Salipiger sp. CCB-MM3: one gene and its partner. The protein of the gene in region 1 interacts with the protein of each later gene in a pairwise test. Links are inferred from orthologs where the notes say so. Each region holds a gene or a part of one and is shown in the gene's direction. Other genes may lie near its edges.

The links. Proteins that work in one complex are often made in the same cells at the same time.
Region 2: the proteins of lepA (region 1) and AYJ57_RS06315 interact in binary tests that used the Escherichia coli proteins (3 or more experiments, as listed by UniProt). The link is inferred for Salipiger sp. CCB-MM3 from one-to-one orthologs.

What each region holds. Positions count from the first base shown.
Region 1 is NZ_CP014596.1:320,012-323,446, forward strand. What follows is about bases 109-3,064. They hold lepA (translation elongation factor 4), read left to right. Parts: upstream 109-663; coding sequence 664-2,466; downstream 2,467-3,064. Other genes in these bases: AYJ57_RS15355 (hypothetical protein), read right to left, coding at 109-206; AYJ57_RS15365 (hypothetical protein), read left to right, coding at 2,593-3,064. In the rest of the region: more of AYJ57_RS15355, read right to left, coding at 1-108; more of AYJ57_RS15365, read left to right, coding at 3,065-3,291; AYJ57_RS15370 (DUF4168 domain-containing protein), read right to left, coding at 3,374-3,435. UniProt on the Escherichia coli protein: Required for accurate and efficient protein synthesis under certain stress conditions. May act as a fidelity factor of the translation reaction, by catalyzing a one-codon backward translocation of tRNAs on improperly translocated ribosomes.
Region 2 is NZ_CP014595.1:1,291,383-1,294,760, reverse strand. What follows is about bases 421-3,319. They hold AYJ57_RS06315 (zinc transporter ZntB), read left to right. Parts: upstream 421-1,315; coding sequence 1,316-2,323; downstream 2,324-3,319. Other genes in these bases: AYJ57_RS06305 (molybdopterin-dependent oxidoreductase), read left to right, coding at 3,173-3,319; AYJ57_RS06310 (response regulator), read right to left, coding at 2,377-2,979; AYJ57_RS06320 (hypothetical protein), read right to left, coding at 685-921; AYJ57_RS06325 (hypothetical protein), read right to left, coding at 421-527. In the rest of the region: tuf (elongation factor Tu), read left to right, coding at 1-29; more of AYJ57_RS06325, read right to left, coding at 291-420; more of AYJ57_RS06305, read left to right, coding at 3,320-3,378. UniProt on the Escherichia coli protein: Zinc transporter. Acts as a Zn(2+):proton symporter, which likely mediates zinc ion uptake. Purified ZntB reconstituted in liposomes also binds and transports Cd(2+), Ni(2+) and Co(2+).

The sequences.
Region 1 (3,435 bases):
TCGCGATAGAAGCCGACCGCCTTGCGCTGGTCGCCATAGCTGAGTTCGGTGTCCGCCGCAGCCTGCACGCAACCGCAGAGCGCCCGGCTGCGCGCCTTGCGGTCGGAATTCATGCACGCCTTGCTGACCGGTCCGGTCGCGAAGCGCGTCACGTCATAGTCGCGCGAGCCGCCGCCGCAGCCCGCCACGAACGCGAGAATCGTCACCAGATAAATTGGCTTCATCCGCCTGCCCATTCGCTGCCCTTGCCTGTGCCTCCGGGGCTTTGCGCCCTCCTCATCGAGGCTTTGCACCAGAATGCCCCATGCGCACGGGTTTTTCAATTCACCGATTCGTTGCTGGACGCAGCGATCATTGGCCCTAGCGCGATCGTCCTGCCGCCGTTTTGGGGGCGCTGCCCCCTCTTGGCCTGCGGCCAATTCACCCCCGGCGTATTTGTCAGAGAGAAGAAGGGGCTAGCCTTGCGCCATGGGGGTTTGCGCCCATACAGAGCGCGTGGGAACGGGTGCCGGCGCGCTGCGCGCGCGGTGCTGAAACGGCGGGCGATCGTGCGCCGGGGGCGGCGGGGCGGCAGCGCGTTGCCACCGCGAGGGGCGTGACGCCGCGAAGGCCCGCGCGCGCGGGCTTGACCGGGCGCGAAAACCCTTACATATCGACCCAATCATGACCGATCTCGCGCATATCCGTAACTTCTCCATCGTTGCCCACATCGACCACGGGAAATCCACCCTGGCCGACCGGCTGATTCAGCTCACCGGCACCGTCGCCGAACGCGACATGCAGGAGCAAATGCTCGACTCGATGGATATCGAGCGCGAGCGGGGCATCACCATCAAGGCCAACACCGTCCGCATCGAATATCCGGCGCAGGACGGCGAGACCTATGTGCTGAACCTCATCGACACGCCCGGCCACGTCGACTTCGCCTATGAAGTCGCGCGCTCGATGCATGCGGTCGAAGGCTCGCTGCTGGTGGTCGACGCCACGCAGGGGGTCGAGGCGCAGACGCTGGCCAATGTCTACACCGCCATCGACGCCGATCATGAGATCGTGCCGGTGCTCAACAAAGTCGACCTGCCCGCCGCCGAACCCGACCGGGTAAAAGAGCAGATCGAGGATGTGATCGGCATCGACGCTTCCAACGCCTGCCTGATCTCGGCCAAGACCGGCGTCGGCATCCCCGACGTGCTGGAAGCCATCGTGCAGCGCCTGCCCGCCCCGACGGAGGGCGACCGCAACAAGCCGCTGAAGGCGATGCTGGTGGATTCCAAATACGACCAGTATCTCGGCGTGATCTGTATCGTGCGGATCATCGACGGCGTGCTGAAGAAGGGCGACCGCATCCGCATGATGAAGACCGGCGGCACCTATGATGTCGACGATGTCGGCGTCTACCGCCCCAAGATGACCAACGTGCAGGAACTCGGCCCGGGCGAGATCGGCTATCTCAACGCCTCGATCAAACAGGTCCGCGACACCCGCGTCGGCGACACGATCACCCACGAGAAAAAGCAATGCGCCGACCCGCTGCCGGGCTTCAAACCCTCGGTGCCGGTGGTGTTCTGCGGGCTCTTCCCGGTGGATGCGAATGACTTCGAAGACATGCGCGACGCCATCGAGAAGCTGGCGCTGAACGACGCGTCCTTCACCTTCGAGATGGAAACCTCGGCGGCGCTCGGCTTCGGCTTCCGCTGCGGCTTCCTCGGGCTGCTGCACCTCGAGGTGATCCGCGACCGTCTCGAGCGCGAGTATGGCATCGAGCTGATCACCACCGCGCCGTCGGTGATCTACCACCTCTACACCAAGGACGGCGAGCGCCGCGACCTGCACAACCCCGCCGACATGCCCGACATGTCGACCGTGGATCACATCGAAGAGCCGCGCATTAAAGCCACCATCATGGTGCCCGACGAGTATCTCGGCGACGTGCTGAAACTGTGCCAAGAGCGCCGCGGCCTGCAGCTCGACCTGACCTATGTGGGCGGGCGCGCGATGACGGTCTACGATCTGCCGCTCAATGAGGTGGTCTTCGACTTCTACGACCGGCTGAAATCGGTGACCAAGGGCTATGCCTCTTTCGATTACGACATGATCGGCTACCGCGAGGACAACCTCGTGAAGATGTCGATCCTGGTGAACGACGAGCCGGTCGACGCGCTGGCGATGATGGTGCACCGCGAGCGCGCCGAGATGCGCGGCCGCGCCATGTGCGAGAAGCTCAAAGAGCTGATCCCGCGCCACATGTTCAAGATCCCGATCCAGGCTGCGATCGGCGGCAAGGTGATCGCGCGCGAGACCCTGTCGGCGATGCGCAAGGATGTGACCGCCAAATGCTACGGCGGCGACGCCACGCGGAAGAAGAAACTGCTCGAGAAGCAGAAGGCCGGTAAGAAGAAGATGCGGCAGTTCGGCAAGGTCGAGATCCCGCAGGAGGCCTTCATCTCCGCACTCAAGATGGACAGCTGACCCGGGGCATCCCGGTTTGGTATGGAACGGAAGGCCGGGGCGAATGCGCCCCGGCCTTTCACGTTGGGCCCCGCGCGGGGCCGCGCTACATCCCCTCTTCACCGCCATCTGCATGGGAGCTTTCCGATGCCCGCACCGAAGATCCTGAGACCCTGCGTGGGCGCCACCGTGGCGCTGCTGGTCTCCACCGCCTCCCTGTCCGCCGCGATCTGCGACTACCGGCCCAGCCGGCTGGTCGGCGACGCCGTGGGCGATGCTGCGCGCGCCGCGACCGATGCGGCCCGGCAGGTGACCGGCACGACGGGCGAAGGCGGCTTTTACACGCTGGTCAACGCCACCAGCGGCCTCACGCTGCTGGGCGGCAAGCTGGCCGCCTCGGGCGGCGCGGCGGGGCTGCTGGAGGGTGGCGGCGCGGCCGCAGCCGCGGCGGCGGCCAACCCGGCGATCTGGGTTCCGGCGCTGATCCTCGGCGCGGGCGGCGCGGGTTATGAGGCCACCTGCGCCTATTTCGTCGACGAGCGCATCACCGATTACGACACGGTGCTGATGATCATGCGCGACTTCGAGGCCCATGCCGACCCGCGCTTTTTCCGTCTCGAAGAAGACACGCTGACGCCCTTCATCGAGGTGCAGGACGAGACCGGCACACGCGCCGCCTATAAGATCGAGGATCTCTACATCGTCGACGGCATGCTCAAGCACCGCAACTGGGGGCCGAACCGCAAGATCGGCCGGGTGGTCTTTGTGCCCGATGATGCGCCCAGCGAAGCGCTGCCCGAGGCGCAGATCGAAACGCAAATCGAAGAGGCCGCGCCGCTAGAGTGAGGCGCAGCCAAATGCGCCTCCCCCCGCACGAAAAGAGCCGCCCCCGAAGGGACGGCTCGCAATGACCGGTATGTGAGGGGGGTCACTCAGTCATTGTCTCGGGGCTGGCGGGCGTGCGCTCCTGCAGCATCGCCATGATGCGCT
Region 2 (3,378 bases), on another replicon or contig:
CGGGCGTCGTCTCGAAAATCCTCGAGTGATGAACGCGCGCCCGGCACCTACGCCGGGCAGCAGATCGGGAAAGGGCCGCCTCTGGGCGGCCCTTTTTCGTTGGTGAAGTATAGTGTGCCGGGCCGCCTTCGCGGGGGGAGCGCTGCGGGCGGCTCAGGGCGCAGGCCACATCGTCGCGGGACTGATAGGCCTCAAACACAACTGCGCCCCCGCAGGGCTCTGCGGGGGCGCGTTGCGTCTGGTGCTGAGAAGTTGTGCGGGCGCGGCCCTCAAGCCGCGGCCGGCGGAGCTCAGTTCAGCGACTGAATCAGCGCTTCGGTCACGCCGATTTTCTTGGCTGCGCCTTCGGTCTGCTGCAGCGTGTGCGCCACGGCGACGATCTGCTGGTCGCTCAGGCCCGAGAGGTCGGCGTTCGGCACGTTCGCCTCGATCACGCGCGCGGCGTTTGCGGCGGCGGAGGGGGCTGCGGAGGCAACTCCGGTCAGGGCTGCGGTGGCGATGAGAGTGGATGCGATAAGCGTTTTCATGGGAGGTTCCTTCCGTAACTTTGAAGCGGGCATTCTGCGATGCCATTGTGCTTTGATCCGCGTTTGGGCGCGGGGGGGCTTGGCGGACGGGCCGGTCAGAGCGGCTGGCCCATCCGTCTGGTCTGCGTGCTCACGCCGCGAAGGGCGTGGCAGGCGATCAATTCAGGGTCTCGATCAGCGCCTTTGCGACGGCTGCTTTCTGCGAGGCGTTGTCGAGGTCATCCACGGTTTGCACAACCGAGATGAGCTCGGCGTCGCTCAGGCCGGACAGGTTGGTGCCGGGCACGAGCTGCTGCAGCTCTTTCTGTGCGGGAGCTGCGGTAGCGGTAGCAGCCGAAGCGGCGCCGGTCAGAGCGGCAGTGGCAACGAGGGCGGATGCGATAAGAGTTTTCATAACGACGTTCCTTTTTACTCCTGGATCAGCGGTGGCGTCAGGCGTCGCCGCGTCCCGTTTCGTTTCGGGATGAGTGATAAATCGTTATTCCACGGCCATTTAGCAAATCACGGGAACGCTCACAGAAGATCGCGAAAGCGTGCACTTGAAAGTGAGCACGCAAATCCCAATGAGTTCATAAACCGCACAAAATAGGGGCAATTGAACTATCGAGTTTAGTTTTAGCCTGTCCATTTTCGTGAAGATTAGTTCGAAAACCCCGGGGTTTCCAAAAAAGAGCCGGACACTGTGCGAAAATGAACAGAGGCGAGGGGAAGGTGGCGGTGACGCGACAACTGCATGAAATTTAAGTAACATTTCATGACCTGCCGGGACTTGCCCTTTGCGGCGCCCAATGTACATTTTTGCCATGCAAAACCTTGTGCCGCGCCCCGCAGATCTTATCGAAACCGGATTCGTCCTCGACGGGCCCACCGCCGGGCGCAGACTCACGCCCGCTGAGGCCCCCGAGGTGCTGCGCAGCGAGACTTTGGGCTGGGTTCACCTCAAAGCCTCACACGCGGATGCGCCGGGATGGATCGTCGATAACCTCTCGTATCTCGATCCGACGATCATCGACGCGCTGGTCGCTGAAGAGACCCGGCCGCGCATCACGCGGATTGGCGACGGGTTGATCGTCATCCTGCGCGGGATCAACACGATCGAGGGCGACGATCCCGAGGACATGGTCTCGATCCGGCTCTGGATCGACCAGCAGCGCATCGTCAGCCTGTCGCGCCGGAAGGTGCGGGCGGTGGACGATATCGCTCAGGCGCTCGAGCTTGGGGGCGGACCTAAGGATTGCGCGGAATTCCTGTCTCTGCTGGTCGAGCGGCTGACCTACCGGATCGAATCCTTCTGGCGCGGCATCGAGGAGGAGGCTGACCAGCTTGAAGAGGATGTGCTGGAAGAGACCCATGACGCCATGCGTCAGCAACTGGTCGAATTGCGCCGCCGTGCGATCATCCTGCGCCGCTACCTGCTGCCGCAGCGCGACGCGCTGAAGGTGCTGCAAACCAGCCATCCCGATTGGCTCGAAGCCGACGACCTGCGCCAGATGGAAGAGGAACTGGACGCGATCGAGCGTGTGGTCGAAGACGCGGATGCGATGCGCGAGCGGATGGCGCTGGTGCGCGACGAGCTTGCGGGGCAACTGTCGGACCGGCTCAATCGCAACATGTATATGCTGTCGGTGCTGTCAGCGCTGTTCTTGCCACTGGGCTTTCTCACGGGGCTCTTTGGCATCAACGTCGCGGGGATGCCGGGCGCGGGCGAGCCCATGGCCTTCTGGATGTTCTGTGGCGGTCTGGCGGTGGTCGTGGGGCTGCAGCTGCTGATCCTGCGCCGTCTGCGCTGGATTTAGGGCGGCTGGATTTAGGGCGCGGGTGTAGGGCGCAGAGCCCCGCAGCGCGCCGCTCAGGCCAGGTTCAGCTCTTTGGCGATCATCGCCGCATGGGTGCGGTTGCGCGCCTCCAGCTTGCGGCTGAGCGTCTTTACATGCAGCTTGATGGTCACTTCCTGCAGATCGAGGTCGCGGGCGATTTCCTTGTTGGATTTGCCCTCGCAGAGCCCGCGCAGCACTTCGCGTTCGCGCGGGGTCAGTTCGGCGGCCTTGCCGTCGGGGGCCTGCGTCATAAAGCTGTAGGGGGCAAAAATCTCGCCCGCCGCCATCACCTGAGCGGCGCTGACGATGGTTTTGGACGGCAGGGTCTTGGGAATAAACCCGGCGGCGCCCGAGCGGATCGCAGCCTGCGCGATATCGGCGGTGGCGGTGCCCGAGAGCAGGGCGACAGGCACGCCGCCGCAGACGTCACGCATCCGATCAAGGCCCGAAAGGCCAGCCATGCCGGGCATGTTGTAATCGAGCAGGATCAGATCGAAGGTCAGCCCACGCTCGACCAGCGCGATCGCCTCGTCCAGCGTTGCGGCGGTGAACACCTCGTCGATACCCTCCGAGCGGAGGAAGGCGGCGATCGTCTCGCGGACGAGATCGTGGTCATCAGCGACCAGAATACGCATGTGTCCTCCTGCCAAGACCTCTGCTTGCAGCAAGCAAGTTCTGGCGCAAAAGTCTTACCGCTTAGTTTCGAAAACTAGTTTGGGCACTGGCAATCTGGTACGTCTTTGCGCTTGGGTAACAGCGACGTATGATATTGACCGGCAACGAAGTTCGCAAGGAGGTTGGCCACTGATGTGCCGCTGGGTGGTTTTGATGTTCGTTTGCCTGTTTTCCGGGGCTTTTTCCGGCTCGACCGCTTGGGCGCAGACGCTGCGCACACCAAGCGGCCCGGTGCTGTTGACCGTGGATGGGCCGCTGTCGGTCTCCAACGTGCCCGAGGGGGCGTCCTTCGATCTGCCCATGCTCAAGGAACTTGGCGAGACGAGCTTTACCACCGAGACGATCTGGACTGAGGGAGA